DNA from 3 places in the Thioalkalivibrio sp. AKL8 genome. Region 3 is predicted to be linked to each of the others. Evidence: predicted binding sites of a transcription regulator. Region 3 holds the regulator's gene; each other region holds the start of a gene.
What was found. The regulator sigma-54, encoded in region 3, starts transcription at its own class of promoters, with help from an activator protein. The targets are predictions, from matches to a motif close to TGGCANGNTNCNTGCTT.
Positions count from the first base shown of each region.

Region 1 (6,182 bases), on a different contig from region 3:
TCGCTGGACTCCCTGTTCCAGATCGAGGAGGTGTTCGGGGTCTATGTCTACGATGCCGACGGCCGGATGGTGGCGGCCAGTGGCCCGCCCAGTCCGACCCTGCAGCGCCGTGGCGAGGCGCAGGTCATCAGCGAAACCGGGAGCCTCGGGGCTTTCGGCGAACATCAGGGGCGCGAGACCTTTTCGTTCTTTCTTCCGTTGTCCGATCCGGCCGGTCGCATCGTGGGGCTGTTGCAGGTGACGCGCGACGTCACACCGTTCCGGGCCTTCGTCGCGCAGCTCCAGTGGCAGGGTGGGTTGCTGATGCTGGGGATTAGCGGGCTGTTTCTGCTGGTGGTGCTGTTCGGGTACCACCGGGCGGTGGGGCGGCATGTGTCTCGGTTGATGGCCGCGATGCGCGCGATTGGCGGGGGTCAGCGTGGATTGCGGGCGCCGGAACAGGGACCGGCGGAGCTGCGCGGCCTGGCAGTCTCGATGAACCGCATGATGGAGCGTCGCGAGGCCTCGGAGGCCGAACTGGAGGCGCAACGCCTTGAGCAGGGACGGCTGGAGGAGAAGCTGCGGCACTCGGAGAAGCTGGCGGCGATCGGCCAGCTGGCGGCCGGCGTGGCACACGAACTGGGGACGCCGCTCGGGATTATCGCCGGTCGCGTGCAGCGCGCCATCCGGCACCTGCCGGAGGCGGATCCGGCGCGCACCGAGATGGAGGCGCTGAAGGCCGAGCTGGAGCGGGTGGAGACCATCGTGCGCCAGCTGCTGGACTTTGCCCGGCGCAATCCGTTGCAGGAACGCTCGCTGGGTCTCGCGCAGCTGGTTGGAGATCTGGTCGGGCGTGTGCGCGAGCGGCATGCCTCCGGCGGGGTGGAATTCCGGCTCGAAGGCCCCGAGTTGACCATCGCCGCGGACCGCCTGCGCTTGGGCCAGGCCCTGGAGAATCTGCTGGAGAATGCCGCGCAGGTCGCCGCCCGCGAGGTCCGGGTCCGCTGGTATGCCTCGTCCGACCGGGTCGAGCTGGTGGTGGCGGACGACGGCCCCACGGCCGGGCGAGGGATAGACGATGAGCAGGCCGAACGCCTGTTCGAGCCCTTCTTTACCACCAAGCCCACCGGCGAGGGGACCGGGCTCGGGCTGGCGGTGGCGCAGGTGGCGCTGGAGGACCACGGGGGTACGGTGATGCTGGATCGCAGTGTCGCGGGGGAGACCCGTTTTGTCGTGCATCTGCCGGTGTCAGCTGGCGCCCAGGAGGATTCGCTTCGATGAGCAGCAAGGCACAAGTCCCCGCAACGCCCCCGGAGTCGGTCCTGGTCGTGGAGGACGATCGCGGGCATCGCGAACTGCTGACCGAGGAGCTGACCGAGGCCGGCTACGCGGTTACGGCGGTTGCCAGTGCCGAGGATGCCGCGCGGGTGCTTGCGCAGCAGGCCTTCAGTCTGGTGGTGAGCGACCTGCGCCTGCCCGGCGCGGATGGCTTCCAGGTGCTCCAGGAGGCCCGCGCCCGGGTGCCGGCACCCGGGTTCATCATGCTCACGGGCTTTGGGACCATCGACCAGGCGGTGGCCGCGCTGAAGGCGGGGGCGGATGACTTCCTGACCAAGCCGGTGGATCTGGATCACCTGCGTCTGGCCGCCGACCGGGTGACCGAGGCGCGGCGTTTGAAGGACGAGGTGCGTCGCTTTCGTGAGGTCCTTGCGCAGGCCGATGGCTTTCACGGCATGCAGGGCCGCAGTCCGGCCATGCTGCAGTTGTTCGACCTGATTCGGCGGATCGCGGCCGCCGACGGCAGTGTCCTGATCACCGGCGAGTCCGGGACCGGCAAGGAACTGGTGGCGCGCGCGCTCCATGCGGAAAGCGAGCGGGCCGGTGGTCCGTTCGTGGCGATTAACTGCGCGGGCATCCCCGAGGCCCTGCTGGAGTCGGAGTTGCTGGGGCACGTGGCCGGTGCGTTCAGCGGGGCCAAGGGGGCTCGGCGCGGCCTGTTTACCGAGGCCGACGGCGGCACCCTGTTCCTGGACGAGATTGCCGAGATGCCGGTGGCCATGCAGAGCAAGCTGTTGCGTCTTCTGCAGGATGGTCGCGTGCGTCCGGTGGGCGCCAACGAGGAGATCGCGACCGATGTGCGTATCGTGGCGGCCACGCATCAGGATCTGCAGGCACATATTGCCGACGGTCGTTTCCGTGAGGATCTCTACTATCGCCTGGAGACCTTTCGTATCGAGATCCCGCCGCTGCGCGAGCGTGGCGATGACATCGAACGCCTGGCCCTGCAGTTCCTGCGTCAGCAGGCCCTGGCCCGCGACCTGCCCGAGCGTCGCCTGAGCCCGGAGGCCCTGCGTGCGCTGGTGCGGTATCCGTTCCCGGGGAACGTCCGCGAACTCGCGAGTCTGATGGAGCGTGCCGCCACCCTGGCGGCCGGCGAGGTCATCGAGACCCGTGATCTGCCGGAGCGCGTATTCGAGGCGCCCGCCGAGGATCCCGGCGGAACGACGGGCGACCGGGCGGAGGGGGCGACGCCGGTCCCGGGGATGGGCGACGACGGCCAGTGGCCGACCCTGGAGGAGCGCGAGCGCGACTACATTCGCAGGGTGCTGGAGCATGTGGACGGCAACAAGCAACGCGCTGCGCGGATCCTCGGCATCGGCCGCAAGACGCTGTACCGCAAACTCGGGGAATCCGACCCATCGTGACATCCTGACCCGGGTCGACCTGACCCATGTATCATTCTGACCCGGTTTACCGTTGGCGCGTTCCCCGGCCCTTTTGGGGTGATGAGAGCATAAGTCGCTGTTTAAAAGTGTTTTGTTTGTCTTTTTCCAATCTTGGCACGATGCCTGCTCCTCCTCGGGCAGCAATCGAGGAATCGGAACCGCAGTGACGGACCATTCCTCCTCACACGGTTGCAACGAAATCGGGCGTGCTGATGATCGACCTTGAGTCGTAGCCGGCTTCGCCCCGAGATCCGAACGATCCAAAGGAAAAGGAGCAACATGATGAATATGCGCAAGACGATGCTCGCGATGGCCCTGACCTCCCTGTTTGCCGTGGGTGGAGCCGCCTCCGCCCAGTACGGCGGTGCCGAAGGTGGCGCCGGTGGGGGTGACATGGGCGGTGCCCAGGGCGGCCAGCCGCCGGCTCAGGAAGGCGGTGCCGGTGGCGGTGCTCAGGGCGGCCAGCCACCTCAGGGTGGTGCCCAGGGTGGCGCCCCGATGCAGGAAGCCCCCGAGGTGGATCTGAGCGAAGAAGACATCGACACTTTCGTAACCGCCTTCGTTGCGGTGCAGGAAGTGCGCGAAGACTTCGCCGACCGCCTGCAGAGTGCCGAGGACGAAACCGAGGCCCAGTCCATGCAGCAGGAAGCACAGGACGAAATGGTCAACGCGGTTGAAGACTCGGGCATGAGCGTCGAGGAATACAACGAAGTGGCCATGGCCCTGCAGAACGACCCCGAGTTGATGCAGGAAGTCCAGGAGCGCGCTGAAGCCCAGCTGTAACGGGCAGCGCAACCCCCCGGGCATTGCGCCCGGGGGGTTGCAGGGGCCGGCCTTCGGGGCGGCCCCTTGTTTGTGTCCGGGGCATGCACGCGAATGTTCTGCACATTGATCCGTGATTCCCCCGAGGGCGGACGCCTTCGCGTCTCGGGAATTGTCCCTGTAGCTTGAATTGGGCGGAGGGAAGCGTTATTCTTGCGCGCTTTCTGAATCGCCCCGACCTCGGAGCATCGAACATCATGAGTACCATTAGCGCCAAGCCGGCCGAAGTCGAACGCGACTGGTTTCTCGTCGACGCCGACGGCAAGACCCTCGGTCGACTCGCCACGGAAATCGCACATCGCCTGCGCGGGAAGCACAAGCCCGTGTACACGCCGCATGTCGATACCGGCGACTACATCGTCGTGATCAACGCGGAGAAGATCCGCGTCTCCGGCAACAAGGCCATGGACAAGAAGTACTTCCACCATTCCGGTTACCCGGGTGGCATCAAGGAAGCCAACTTCACCCAGATGATCGAGCGTCATCCGGAGAAGGTGCTGGAGCTTGCCGTCAAGGGCATGCTGCCGCGCAACCCGCTTGGCCGGGCCATGTTCAAGAAGCTCAAGGTCTACGCCGGTACCGAACACCGGCACACGGCCCAGCAGCCGCAGCCGCTCGAAGTCTGAGCCGCCAGAATCAGCAAGGGAATCGATCCGAATGGCTATCAATCAGTATTACGGCACCGGCCGCCGCAAGACCGCCTCGGCGCGCGTCTTCCTGCGTCCCGGCACGGGCAACATCACGGTTAACGAGAAGCCGCTGGACGACTTCTTCGGCCGCAAGACCTCGCGCATGGTGGTACGCCAGCCGCTGGAGGCGACCGAGTCGACCGGCAACTTCGACGTGATCGCGACCGTTGAAGGCGGTGGCGGCAACGGCCAGGCCGGCGCGATCCGTCTGGGCATTGCCCGCGCCCTGGTGCAGTACAACGAAGACATGCGCCCGTCGCTGCGTCGTGGTGGTCACCTGACCCGCGATGCCCGCGAGGTGGAGCGCAAGAAGATCGGCCTGCGCAAGGCCCGTCGTGCAACCCAGTACTCGAAGCGCTAAAATTCGCGTCGAGTTTCGGGCTGCACCCGACCCGGTTTACTGGGGGATCGTCTAGCGGTAGGACTGCGGACTCTGACTCCGCCAACCCAGGTTCGAATCCTGGTCCCCCAGCCATTCATGGAAGAAGGCCCCCTTGTGGGGCCTTTTTTCATGAATGGCTGGAAGATTTCAGGATGAGAACCTGCAAGGTTCGACGGTGAGGCGTAGCCGAGCCGAACAGCGCCGTATGCGGCGCTGGCCCGAAGGGCGAGGCGCATAGCGCCGAGTAATCCTGGTCCCCCAGCCAAACATAGAGAAGGGCCCCCTCGTGGGGCCCTTCTCTATGTTTGTTTGAGCGTGTCCAGGGTTCGAACCTGGAAGGTTCGGCGAAGCGCGGCGAACCACTGCGCGCGCGCAGCGTGTGCAGCCCCGAAGGGGTGAGGCGGCGCAGCCGCCGAATCATCCTGGTCCTCCAGCCATGGCAACGATTCGGGCCAGAACGTTTCGGCACCGCCCCGCTGATTTGTGGACGCCGACCCTGCTTCCGGTCTCCCTGCCTTTAAATGGCCAGCCACCGCCGACCTTGGCGACCGGTCCCCGGTAGCCACAAACGCCCGGACCCCGGCATCCCGTCAACCCCGCTCCCGACTCCGCTACAATCCCTCGACAGTGATCGGGAAATGCAGGGAATTCTCCCGCCCTTTTTCCGTCCAATTCCGCAGAACCCGGCCGCACTGGGTCGGATCGATCAAAATGCCAGAGAAGAGAGGATTGACCATGTCGGTACCCGAGAATCCCTACGAGCCGGTCAGCGTGGATGTGACAGCCCACGAGGTCGAAGGGCTGGACACCTGGTACATGATCGGGATCTCCGGTATTCCGGATCCCGACAACGAGGGGCATACCTCGAATGCGGGGTTCGTCGTGACCGACGAGGGCGTGGTGGTATATGACGCCCTGGGGACGCCGCCACTTGGCTTCGAGATGATTCGCCGGATCCGCGAGGTGACCGACCAGCCGATCAAGTACGTGATTGCTGGTCATTATCACGCGGATCACATCTATGGCCTGCAGGCGTTCGCGGACCACACCGATGCCAAGATCATCGGGCAGGCGCGCGCGCGAGACTATCTGGGAGGCGCCGGTGCGGTGGCGCGGCTCGAGCAGCGCCGGGGCGTGCTGGCCCCATGGGTGGACGAGGACACCCAGATCATCCCGCCGGATGAATTCTTCGAGGACGAGTACACCATCCGTCTCGGCGGGAAGACCTTCCGGTGCGTGCACGCGGGGCCCGCACACTCGCCGGACGACATCATCATGGTGGTGGAGGAGACCGGCGTGGTGTTCGCCGGCGACATCGTGTTCGATGGCCGGATCCCGTTTCTGGGCGACGATGCGCTGGATTCGGAGAACTGGGTCAAGCGCCTGGAAGAGTTGATGGAGATGGACCTGAAGTTCCTGATTCCGGGGCATGGCGAGGCGACCGATCAGGCGGCCCGGGCGGTCAGGTTCACCCGCGACTACCTGGTGAAGCTGCGCGAGCACATGGCCGTGGCGGTCGAGAACATGGATTCCTTCGACGAGGCCTACTCCGCGATGGACTGGAGTGACTACGAAGACCTGCCG
Region 1 is NZ_AQYF01000004.1:8,111-14,292, reverse strand. Features, by position in the region: gene G335_RS0102145 (ATP-binding protein) at 1-1,260, shown strand, start outside; gene G335_RS0102140 (sigma-54 dependent transcriptional regulator) at 1,257-2,684, shown strand; gene G335_RS0102135 (DUF4168 domain-containing protein) at 2,988-3,488, shown strand; gene rplM (50S ribosomal protein L13) at 3,725-4,153, shown strand; gene rpsI (30S ribosomal protein S9) at 4,185-4,577, shown strand; tRNA gene G335_RS0102120 (tRNA-Gln) at 4,618-4,691, shown strand; RNA gene G335_RS13690 (RtT sRNA) at 4,728-4,863, shown strand; gene G335_RS0102115 (MBL fold metallo-hydrolase) at 5,334-6,182, shown strand, end outside.
Region 1: the regulator sigma-54 is predicted to act here: its motif matches at 2,818-2,834, upstream of G335_RS0102135 (DUF4168 domain-containing protein).

Region 2 (6,182 bases), on a different contig from region 3:
TCGTCCAGCCCCGCGAGCGCCTCGCCCGCCAGATGCACCTCGCCGCGATCCGCCGCCTCCAGCCCGGCCGCCAGATGCAGCAGGGTGGACTTGCCACTCCCGCTCTCGCCCACAATCGCCACGCGCTCGCCGGGGGCCAGCTCGAAGTCCACGCCGTGCAGCACCTCGCCCTCGCCGGGGTAGGCAAACGCCGCGCCGATGAGCCGCAGGACCGGACCCGAAAACGCTGATGACTCAGCCATACGATCCGCCTTTTGTTGTCCGTTCCAGCCGGGGTGTCGGGCCGTTCCGGGAGACACCCGGCCCCGACTCCACATGACCATGAAGAGTAGATGAATGTTTCAAAATGCCACACAAGCGGTTGATTGAGGCCCGGCATCCGTTAGAATAAGCGCCATCTCCACACACGGGAACGCGCCTTGACACGCCGATCAAGCAGCCGATCACGCAGCCGATCTATCTGCGCCTAGCGGCAAGCGTCCGTTCCCTAACCGGTCGCTTCCCGTCAGGCCTCTTTGATCAAAGAGCCGGGAACGGCCGGGCCCCGCCCGACCCGAACCTGCACCATTCACCGCATTCGTGCGGCGCCGCGATGGCCTGTGCCCGTGCACAGTCCGCGCGCTGCCCCGATGCCGCCGGGAGAAGGGCATGGAGCTTCACCTCGAGCAGTCCATCATCGAGCTGAAGGAGCTGTTGCGTCTGGACGACCGCGACGGGCTCCACGAACTGCTCGACTACATGCGCGTGCAGGACATCGCCCACGCGCTGATGGAGCTGGGCGAGGAAGACCTCATCGCCGTCTTCAACCTGCTGCCCCCCGGGCGCAAGGCGGACGTCTTTGCCTACCTCGACACCGGGCACCAGATCCGCCTGCTGGAGGCCTCGCCGCGCGAGGACGCCCGCTTCATCCTCTCCGAGATGGAGGCGGACGACCTCACCGCCCTGCTGCAGACCCTGGACCCGGACACCCTGCGCGGCTACCTGCGCCTGCTGCCGTTTCGCGCGATCCGCCGCGCGCTCAAGCAGCTCAACTACCCGGAGGACTCGGTCGGTCGCGTGATGTCGCCGGATGTCGTCGCGGTCGACCCGGACTGGACGCTCAAGCGCGCCCTGGCCTTCATCCGCCGCAACGCGGACGAGCACTCCAACAACGTGATCTTCGTGGTCGATCAGGACCGCGTACTGCTGGCCGCCATACCCATCCGCCACTTCCTGCGCGCCAGCGCCGAAAGCCCGGTGCGCGAACTGCTGGGCGAAGCCGACCCGATCACCATCGCGGTCTCCGAACACGCGGTCGAGGCCGCCCGCCGGATCCAGCACTACGACCTGGAGAGCCTGCCGGTGGTCGGCGAGATCGGCGAGCTGCTGGGCGTGGTCACGGTCGACGACGTGATGGACCTGATCGAGGCCGAGTCCACCGAGGACTTCCACAAGCTGGGCTCGGTGGGCACCCTGCCGCTGTCCCCGCAGGAGGCCAGCCCGTTCCTGCTCTATCGCAAGCGCATCGGCTGGCTGCTCGGCCTGGTCGCCTTCAACACCATCGGCGCGCTGATGATCTCCCAGTACGAGGACATCATCGAGGCGGTGGTGGTGCTGGTGTTCTTCCTGCCGCTGCTGATCGCCTCCGGCGGTAACGCGGGCGCGCAGAGCTCCACGCTGATGGTGCGCGCCATGGCCACCGGCGAGGTCACCGCGCGCGACTGGCTCCGGCTGTGGGCGAAGGAGATGGGCGTGTCCCTGACCCTCGGGCTCAGCATGGGTGTGGCGGTGTCGCTGGTCGGGCTGTGGCGCGGCGGGCCGGAGATCGCGCTGCTGGTCGCGCTGTCGATGACCATCATCGTTACCGTGGCCAGCATCCTCGGCATGCTGCTGCCGGTGGTCCTGAACAAGTTCCGCCTCGATCCGGCGACCGCCAGCGTACCGCTGGTCACCTCGCTCGCCGACATCGGCGGTATCCTCATCTACTTCACGCTGGCCACGGCCCTGCTCGGCCTGGCAATCCCATAGGACCTCCCGGATGAGCCCCACGGAACCGGATCTCGACACCCTGCCGCAGGCCCTGCAGACCGCGCTGACCGCGCCCACCGCGGAGGCCCTGCAGAGCCTGTGCGCCGAGCACGCGGCGCCGGATCTCTCCGACGCCCTGGAGGCCCTGCCGGCCCAACAGATGGAGGCCTTCTTCCAGCGCCTGGATGTCGAGTGCACCGCGGATATCTACGCCCATCTGGAATCGGATCATCAGTCCCGCGTGTTTCAGGCGCTGGACGACGAGCACGCCAGCCGCCTGGTCGCGGCCCTGTCCTACGACGACGCGGTCTCGGTGATCGACGGGCTGGAGGACGAACAGGCCGAATCCCTGCTGGAGACCCTGCCGGACGAAGACCAGGAGGCCCTGGAGACCCTGCTCGGCTACCCGGAGGAGAGCGCCGGGCGCCTGATGACGCCCGAGTTCGCCACGGTCCAGCCGGACTGGTCGGTGGCCGAGGCCATGGACCACCTGCGCGAACAGAGCGACCTGGCCGAGACCATCAACACCATCTTCGTGGTCACGCCCACCGGCGAACTGCTCGGCTGGGTGCGCCTGAAGGGGCTGCTGCTGTCGCGCCCCACCACCAGCGTGCGCGAGCGCATGAACACCGATGTCGTCAGCATCAGTGCGGAGGAAGACCGCGAAGAGGCCGCCCACCGCATCAGCCACTACGATCTGGACGTCCTCCCGGTGGTCGACGACAACGGCCACCTGCTCGGCATCATCACCGTCGACGACGTGATGGACGTGCTGCGCGCCGAGACCACCGAGGACTTCCACCGCATGGCCGCGGTGGGCGACGTCGTGCTCTCCCTGCGCGATGCCAGCATGCAACTGCTCTACCGCAAACGCATCGGCTGGCTGGTCATCCTGGTCGCCGTGAACATCCTCTCCGGCCTGGCCATCGCCCACTTCGAGGCGGCCATCGAGACCGTGGTCGCGCTGATCTTCTTCCTGCCGATGGTCATCGCCTCCGGCGGCAACGCCGGCGCCCAGGCCTCCACCCTGGTCGTGCGCTCGCTCGCCACCAACGACATCAAGCCCCAGGACTGGTGGCGCCTGGGCGGCAAGGAGATCCTGGTCGCCTCTGCCCTCGGCGCTACCCTGGCCGGCGCCATCTGGCTCTCCGGCAACTGGCTGGGCAGCCTCGAGGTCGCCAACGCCATCGCGCTCGGCATGTTCTTGGTCGTCCTGTTCGGCTCCCTGTTCGGCCTGCTGCTGCCGTTCACCCTCACCCGCCTGGGCGTCGACCCCGCCGTCGCCAGCGCCCCGCTGATCACCTCCGTCGTCGACGTCGTCGGCATCACCATCTACTTCGCCACCGCCGTCGCCATCCTCGGCCTCTAGCTCCCCCAACCCCCGTCCTCCCTGTAGGAGCGGGCTTGCCCGCGAAGCCCCTGCCAAAGCCGAATCCGGAAAACGCCGCGAACCTTGCCCCCACATCACCCGGCCGACAGACCTCATCATCCCGGCCCCAGTCACGACCCCTGGTCATCCCGACCACAGCACCAGCCCCCCGTCATCCCGGCCGGAGCGCAGCGAAGAGCCGGGATCTCCACCGTTCGAACCCCCAAGATCAAGACCCCCGGCCATGACAACCAGAGGCACCCCAGCCCCCAGAGTGACAACGTGCGTCACTTCACATGACCATTTTTGTCACGTGACACACCCGGGAGGCGCGCGTGCGTGACCCATGCCACAGACCACACCGCGCCCGGGCGCCGTTTTCACGCATTTCCGCACTCTTGGCACGCCCAATGCATCTACTCAGACAGCTGCCCACGGGGTGGCCGGGCCGAAGGCCCAGCTTTTATGACATCAAGGGAGAAACACCATGCAAAAAGTGAAGAGCGTCCAGAAGGGCTTCACGCTGATCGAACTGATGATCGTTGTGGCGATTATCGGCATTCTGGCGGCGATTGCGTTGCCGGCTTATCAGGATTATACGGCTCGGGCGCAGGCAGCCGAAGGCCTCTCCGCCACAGCGGGCATGCGCACTGACATCGCCGAGGCCGTTACTACCGGCGGAGTTGGCAACTTCGACGTCACCAACTACGACTTTTCCACCGCCCGGTATATCGACACCGTCGACGTTGACATCGTCGTAGATGAAACCAGCGGGGCGATCTCGGGTACCGGCAACATCACCATCAACTGGGACGACACCGTGGCTGCCTTGGATGGTGCAATGGTTCTTGAACCTCGCCTGGCCTTTCGTGATGGCGGTACCGACATCAGTGATGCAATCGGCGTCAACGGTTGGAATTGCGTCGCCGACGGCACCATGGCCGACAATCACCTGCCGGGCGGCTGCCGGTAGTAATCGCCTTCTGCCCCTGACGGTCCCGCCGTCATAATCAAGCCCCGGCTCCGGCCGGGGCTTTTTTGTGGTTCATCGAAGGATACCGGGGGGGGGGGGGGCATTCGTACGTTGAACCAATCCTCAAGCACCCATTGAACACTCTAGGACAGCCAACTTTTCTTGCCTGACAAAAATCCTCCAGGACGCCCGTGGTCGACGTAGGGTAAGGACACCCAGTACTGGAGCCCCGGCCATCATGCCGGGGCTTTTTCGTTTGTAATCGTCTGGGACACCCACTTTGTTGACATTGCCTGACAAAAATCCTCCAGGACGCCCGTGGTCCGCCAAGACACCACGGTGGCTGCGATGGCTCCGGACATCCAATTTACTTACGGTTGAGTAAACTCCGTTCCCTGTCCGTTTCTTCCGAATGGCCCACTTATTGCTTTATTTTTTGTGACACAAGTCTCACAACAGACGACTTCTTCAACCAGAAGGAAGGAACATGGGCAAGAACACAAACAGCGGCTTCACACTGATCGAACTGATGATCGTCGTCGCGATCATCAGCACCCTCGCCGCCATCGCGCTGCCGGCCTACCAGGACTACACGGCACGTGCTCAGGCCTCCGAGGGCCTCACCATCACCGCGGGCCTTCGAACCGACATGGCGGAACAGGTAACCACAGGCACCGGGACGACAGTGGACGTGAGCCTGTACGACTTCAACTCCCGCTACATTCAGGCCATAACCGCAAATGTGGAACCCGGCGAAGACGGCGCGATCACCATCACTTGGGACGAGGATTCCTCTGCACTTGGCGGCTCCATGATCCTGACGCCCACACTGGATGGCACCGTCGACCAAGCCTCCCGCATCAGCGGCTGGACCTGTAGCGTGGCCGACGGGATGAATACGGCGCACCTCCCCGGCGGCTGCCGCCAACAGTAACGGCGAAAATCCCTCTGGAGATCCTCCGGGAGAACCTCGGGGACACCCACCCTGCTCACCCCGCTCTAGCGGAACCCCGGAACGCGGTTTCGCTACGCCCTGAAAAACTCCAAGGCATTCACTATCCTAACGACAGGAACGTAACGAATCTGCGTTGCTGCAAGACCTACTCCACGGAAGGAGTTCATCATGACCCAGCCCCGCTCGACCCTCGTCTCTCTGGACGACACGCCCTGGTACCACGTCGTTTCCCGCTGCGTCCGCCGCGCGTTTCTCTGCGGGCACGATACCCACTCCGGACGATCCTTTGAGCATCGCCGCGGCTGGATCGCCGATCGTCTGAAACAGCTTGCGTCGGTGTTCGCCGTCGATATCGCGGCCTATGCGGTCATGAGCAACCACTTCCATATCGTTGTGCGGGTGGACGAGGCGCGCGTCGAGCCCCTGGAGCGCGCCGAGATCTTGCGTCGCTGGACGCAGCTCTTCTCGGGGCCGGTTATGGTGCAGCGGTATCTGGCCGATCCACAGGGGCTCGGTGCGGCCGAGATGAAGGTCGTGGATGCCTGGGTGGAGACGTACCGCTCCCGACTCGCTGACCTGTCGTGGTTCATGCGCGTGCTGAACGAGTCGATCGCCCGTCAGGCGAACGCCGAGGACGGCGTGACGGGACGGTTCTGGGAGGGACGCTTCAAGAGCCAGGCCCTGCTCGACGAGCAAGCGGTTCTGACGGCCATGGCGTACGTGGACCTGAACCCGATCCGGGCCGGGATGGCCCCCACGCCGGAGGCCTCCGAGTACACCTCGGTCGCGGAACGGCTTGCCGTGCTGCGCGCGACGTCCGGGGATGGAACAACGGTAGCCGAACGCGCCGCCGCCGATCCCGCGGTTCCAGGCGACAG
Region 2 is NZ_AQYF01000003.1:146,928-153,109, reverse strand. Features, by position in the region: gene G335_RS0102075 (ABC transporter ATP-binding protein) at 1-242, opposite strand, end outside; gene mgtE (magnesium transporter) at 649-2,007, shown strand; gene mgtE (magnesium transporter) at 2,018-3,376, shown strand; gene G335_RS0102060 (pilin) at 3,864-4,349, shown strand; gene G335_RS0102055 (pilin) at 4,837-5,283, shown strand; gene G335_RS0102050 (transposase) at 5,473-6,182, shown strand, end outside.
Region 2: the regulator sigma-54 is predicted to act here: its motif matches at 3,776-3,792, upstream of G335_RS0102060 (pilin).

Region 3 (6,182 bases):
TGTGCAGCATGTGGTTGCGCACGGCCGCCTCGATCATCACCGCGATGTTGCGCCCCGGCGCGATCGGCAGGCTGATCAAGGGGACGCGCAGGCCGAGGATATCGATCTCGCCGCGGCGCCCGTTCAGCCGGTCATCGGGGACCGGCGAGGGTTCGCCATGATCGCGCAGGTCGATGATCAGGCGCAGGTACTTGCCGCCCTTGATCGCGGAATCGCCATACATGGCGCGGATGTTGAGTACCCCAAGACCGCGCACCTCGAGCAGGTCCTGGAGCAGGGCCGGGCAGTGGCCGCGGACGATGTCGGGCGCAATGCGCGCGAACTCCGGGGCATCGTCGGCGATCAGGCGATGCCCGCGCGAGATCAGTTCCAGTGCGACCTCGCTCTTGCCGACGCTGGAGGCGCCGCTGATCAGCACCCCGATCCCGAGGATCTCCATGAACACGCCGTGGCGCACCTCGAAATGGGCCAGGCGCTGCTGCAGGAAATAGCGCAGCAGCGAGATGATCTCGTGACTGCTGGTGCTGGAGCACAGGATCAGCGGCAGCGCCTCCTGCGGGGCGTCGGGCATCTCCGAGAACGGACAGGTGTCCTCGGCGAAGATCACCGCGGTGGTCCCGGTGCGGGCCATCTCCAGGATCAGGTCGTTGCACTGGGTGGCGCTGAGGCTGGAGATGTAGCGGGCCTCGAAGTCGCCGATGATCTGGATGCGGTTGGGCCGGATCAGGTTGAGATGGCCGGCCAGCGGCAGGTCGTCCCCGTCGTCGCCGACCAGCTTGCGGTCGGGTGCTGCATGTTCGCCGTGCACGAAGCGAAGATCCAGGCGGTTTCCCATGGCCTGGATCAGGCTCTCCACGTTGATGTCGCGGGCGATCCCGCCTTCTCCCAGCGCCTCGTTCATGGCAGACGCTGCGCGCCGGAATCGCGGCTGGAGGCGGGTTCCACGGGCTTAGTCCTCGCTGAAGCGGCGCACGAGTTCCTGTTCCAGGGCCGTCGCATCCCCGGCCCGGCGCAGCGCTCCGATGGTGTCTGGCTGCGACAGGCCGCGGGCGAGTTGGGCCAGCAGGTCGAGGTGGTCGCCGGTGGCGGCCTCCGGGACCAGCAGTGCGATCAGGATATCGACCGGCTCGTGATCCATGGCGTCGAAGTCGACGCCCTTTTCCAGGCGCAGCACGGCCACGCGCGGCGCCTCGAGATCGGCCAGGCGGCCATGGGGAATCGCAACCCCATGGCCGAGACCGGTGGATCCGAGTTTTTCGCGTGCGGACAGGGCCTCGAAGATCGCATTGCTTCCTGGTCCCGTGCCGTCACCTCCGCCGGCGAGGAGGTCCGCCAGGGCCTCCAGGGCCCGTTTCTGGCTGGAGCACTCGGGTTGCAGGCCAATGCGCTCGGAGGTGATCAACTCGGCAATCGTCATGGATCAGGAGGCCTGCTCGCGGTTGCGCTGGGCACCTTCGGCGCGGTGGTGGTCCTTGACCTTTTCCTTGTGCTTGATCAGCTGACGGTCGACTTTGTCGATCAGCGCGTCGATTGCGGCATACATGTCCTCGTGAGAGGCCTCGGCGTGGATGTGATTGCCGCTGACCTGGAGATTCGCTTCGGCCTGGTTGTGCTGATTCCGGGTCTTCTCGTGGGTCAGCACGACGTGGACGTCGATGACCTTGTCGAAGTGGCGCTCCAGCTTCGCGAATTTCTCGTTGACGTAGTCGCGCAGGGCGTCGGTGATGTCCACGTGGTGGCCGGTCAGGTTGATCTGCATGGTCAGGACTCCTTGGTTACTTGCTGCCGGTGGGCATCGAGGCCATCTGCCGGCGTTCGCTGGATGAAGGGATGTGCATCGCCTCGCGGTACTTGGCCACGGTGCGGCGCGCTACGTTGATGCCCCGGTCCGACAGGACCTGGGCGAGCCGGGCATCGCTGAGCGGCTTGTTCGGGGGTTCGTCGCCAATCAATTCGCGAATCATGGCACGGATGGCGGTGGCGGAACACTCGCCGCCATCGTTCGTGCCGACATGGCTGGAGAAGAAATACTTGAACTCGAAGACCCCGCGCGGGGTGTGCATGTATTTCTGCGTGGTAACCCGCGAGATGGTCGATTCGTGCATCTCCAGGGTCTCGGCAATGTCGCGCAGGATCAATGGCTGCATCGCGACGTCGCCATGCTCGAGAAAGCCCTGCTGGCGGTGGACGATCGCCTCGGCGACCCGCAGCAGGGTGTCGTTGCGGCTGTGCAGGCTCTTCAGGAACCAGCGTGCCTCCTGCAGCTGATCGCGCATAAAGGCGCTGTCGCGGGCATCCGAGACCTGGCGCACCATGCCGGCGTAGAGGTCGTTGATGCGGATGCGCGGTGCGATCTCCGGGTTTAGATCCACGCGCCAGCCCTCGGTGGTGTGGCGCACGTAGACATCCGGGACCACGTATTCCGAGGTGGCGGAGCTGATCTGTGCGCCGGGGCGCGGGTTCAGGGTGCGGATCAGATCCAGTGCGCGGGCCAGTTCGTCCGGGTCGCGTACGCCGGACTGGCGCTGCAGGGCCTTGTAGTCGCGCTTGCCCAGGCTGTCCATGCCGTGTTCCAGGATCGCCCGTGCGGCCTCGCGGGCCGGGGCGTCCGGGGCCAGTTCGCGTAGCTGGATCTCCAGGCACTCCCGCAGGTTGCGCGCGCCGACCCCCAGCGGGTCGCACTGCTGAATCCAGTGGAGCACTGCCTCGACCTCGTCGACGCCGACGGTTTCATCCTCGCCTCGGCTGATGGTCTCGGCCAGGGTTTCCAGGTCACCCTCGAGATAGCCGTCGGGGCTGATGGCGTCAATCAGGGCCGCCCCGATGCGCTGGTCGCGCGGTGTCAGATGGCTCAGATGCAGCTGCCACAGCAGGTGATCCTGCAGGCCCTCGCCGTCGTCGTCGCTGGTGTTTTCCAGCGGGTCGCGGTCATCCACGCCCTTGTTGGGTGTCGGGGCCGGTTCGTAGATGTCGTCCCAGCGGCTGTCGGTGGTCAGTTCCTCGGGGATCACGTCATCGCTGGTGGTGGTGGCCTCCATGCGATCGCCTTCCACCAGCTCGCCGTCCTGGTTCAGGCGCTCGGTGTCGGCCTCGGCCTCTTCGTCCTCGACCTGTTCGAGCATGGGGTTGCTCTCCAGCGCCTGCTGGATCTCCACCTGGAGCTCGAGCGTGGACAGCTGCAACAGGCGGATCGCCTGCTGCAGTTGCGGGGTCATGGTCAGCGTCTGACCCAGCTGCAGATTCAGGCCGGGTTTCAGCATCGCGTATTCGGAGCGAGGGTGGGCATTGGTGGAATCTTAAAGCCTGCCTTGTGGTTTGTGCACCGACCGGGCCGCATGTGGGGCGCTTTCACAGGCGGAAGTTCTCGCCGAGATAGACCCGGCGCACCTGGGGATCGGCCAGCAGCTCGTCCGGTGTACCGGCGGCCAGCAGGCGTCCCTCGCTCAGAATATAGGCCCTGTGGCAGATGCCGAGGGTCTCGCGCACGTTGTGATCGGAGATCAGTACGCCGATGCCGCGCTGGGCGAGATGCCGAATCACGTCCTGGATGTCGCCCACCGAGATCGGATCCACCCCGGCGAAGGGCTCGTCCAGGCAGATGAACTGCGGATCCCCGGCGAGGGCGCGGGCGATCTCGGCCCGGCGACGCTCCCCACCGGACAGCGCGATGCCCGGGCTGTGGCGCACGGTCTCGAGCTGAAACTCCTCGATCAGGGCGTCGCCAATGCGGCGGCGCTCGTGGCGATCCAGCCCGGGGCGCAGCTCGAGCACGGCCTGCAGGTTGTCCCACACGCTCAGGCGGCGAAAGATCGAGGCCTCCTGCGGCAGGTAGCCGAGGCCGGCGCGCGCGCGTACGTGGATGGGGGCGCGGGTGATGTCGCGCTCGCCCAGGGTGATGCGCCCGGCATTGGGACGGATCAGCCCGACCAGGCTGTAGAAGCAGGTGGTTTTGCCGGCCCCGTTCGGGCCCAGCAGGCCGACCACCTCGCCGGGCGCGAGGTCGACGTCCACCTGGTCCAGCACCGTGCGCTGGCCGTAGCGCTTGGTCAGCTCGCGTCCGATCAGGCGGTCGTTGGTTTGTGCCGGTGTGGCGGATGGGCTGGGGGCGGTGGCGTTCATTCGTCGTCGCGCGGCTGGATGGTGATGCGCACGCGCTCGCTGTCGCCTTCGCCGCGTTCGGCCTCGATCACGTCGGTCGTCAGGTCGTAGGTGATGCGCTTGCCGCGCGCCTCCTCGCTGGTGGTGATCACATGGGCCTGGTCGGTGAGGATCATGCGGTCCTCGTTCAGCAGGTAGTCGATGCGCAGGGCGGTGGCAATGCGCATCTCTCCGGTTTCCGGATCGGGTGATTCCAGGCGTGCCGGCTCGCCGTGGGCCTCCATTTCGTAGGGGCGGCGATCGCGGGTGCGCACGTAGACCTTGTCGGCCTCCAGGGTCATGTCGCCGCGGATTACGATCACGTCGCCGGTGTAGGTCCCCAGCCCCTGGCGTTCGTCCATCTCCGCGCGGTCGGCAGTGATCTCCACCGGCAGTGCCGGGCCCGCCGAGCCCTGCTGGGCGAGCGCGGGCGTGGCCAGCAGGGCTAGCAGCAGGAGCGCCGCCAGGCGGGCACCCGGTTGGCCCGGACGGTGGCGAAGGCTATGGGGATTCGGGGTCATGCGCGGGATCCTCCTCGCTCGTCTCGCTGTAGAGCGAGTACACGTCATGGAACAACTCTATGGTATCCCCTCGCGAGTCCACGCGCAGACCGGTGCCGCGCTGGAACAGGCCCGGCTGGTTCAGGGTGGAAAGGGCATCCGAAGTGGCGACCATGGTGTCGGTGGCGACGCGAACATCCCGCGAATCGATGATGGTCTCTACGCGTTCGCCGCGGGGCGGCTGTACGCCGTGGGTGGGGCCCACCAGGTCCAGGGTCACGGCGGCCGGTTGATGCAGTGCGGCGGGGGCAGTCCAGCGCCATTCGATACCGCCTTCGGCGAACAGGTCGAGGTCCGGGTCGTCCACCCATTGGGGGCCGTCACGTCCAAACTCGCGCAGGCGGGTGCCGCGCAGACGATGGCTCAGTTCGCCGTCGTCGCCGGTGGCATGCAGGGTGAAGCCGTCAATCTGCAGCGTGACCTCGCCCTCGGGCGGGCTTACCTCAGCCTGCGCCAGGGGCACGGTCGCGAATGCGAGCACGGCCAGGGTCCATCCGAGTCGGCTGCGAATCCTGCGTCTCATCCGTTCAGGTAGGTCTCGAACAGCGCGTCGAGCCGGTCCTGCGCGGCCAGCAGGCCCTCGCAGGCCTCGCGCACGGCCCCGCGCCCACCATGGGCTTCGGTCACCCACTGGGCATGCTGGCGCACCAGCGGGTGGGCGTCGCCGACCGCGATCCCGAGCCCGACCCGCTGCATCGCTGGAAGATCCACGATGTCGTCGCCCATGAAGGCCGCTTCGGCGGGGTCGTGACCGGTGCGCTGCAGCAGTTCGTGCAGGGCTTCGCCCTTGTCGCGGCGGCCCTGGATCAGATGCTCCACTCCCAGGTCGCGCATGCGGTGCTCGACGACCCCGGAGGTGCGCCCGGTCAGGATGGCGATCTCGATGCCGCCGTCCAGGGCCAGACGGATACCGTGGCCGTCGCGGCTGTTGAAGGCCTTGTACTGCTCGCCGCCGTCGCCGAGGAACAGGCTGCCGTCGGTCAGCACGCCGTCCACGTCCAGGATCAGCAGGCGAACGGCCTGCTGGTGGGTGCGCAGAGTGGTGGCATCCAGGTTCATCACGCCACCCCGGCGCGCAGCAGGTCGTGCATGTTGATCACGCCCACCAGGCGGTTTTCGGCGTCGGTGACGGGCAGGGCGTTGATGCGCCGGCTCTCCATGGCCTCCAGGGCCTCCACCGCCAGCCAGTCGGGCTGCGCGGTGTGGCCGCCGGTGGTCATGGCCTCGCCGATGGTCAGGCCGTCCAGGCTGTGCCCGGCATCCAGGGTGCGCCGCAGGTCGCCATCGGTGAACACGCCCTGGATGCGATCGTCACCGTCGGTGATGATCACCAGCCCCAGACCCTTGCGGGTGATCTCGAACAGGGCGTCCTTGAGTGGGGCGTCCGGGGTGATGCGCGGGATCGCGCCTCCGGTATGCATGATGTCGGCGACATGCACCAGCAGGCGCCGGCCAAGGCGGCCGCCGGGGTGCGAGCGGGCAAAG
Region 3 is NZ_AQYF01000007.1:79,956-86,137, reverse strand. Features, by position in the region: gene hprK (HPr(Ser) kinase/phosphatase) at 1-901, opposite strand, end outside; gene G335_RS0106100 (PTS sugar transporter subunit IIA) at 950-1,417, opposite strand; gene hpf (ribosome hibernation-promoting factor, HPF/YfiA family) at 1,421-1,759, opposite strand; gene G335_RS0106090 (RNA polymerase factor sigma-54) at 1,776-3,260, opposite strand; gene lptB (LPS export ABC transporter ATP-binding protein) at 3,349-4,119, opposite strand; gene lptA (lipopolysaccharide transport periplasmic protein LptA) at 4,116-4,658, opposite strand; gene lptC (LPS export ABC transporter periplasmic protein LptC) at 4,639-5,220, opposite strand; gene G335_RS0106070 (HAD family hydrolase) at 5,217-5,756, opposite strand; gene G335_RS0106065 (KpsF/GutQ family sugar-phosphate isomerase) at 5,756-6,182, opposite strand, start outside.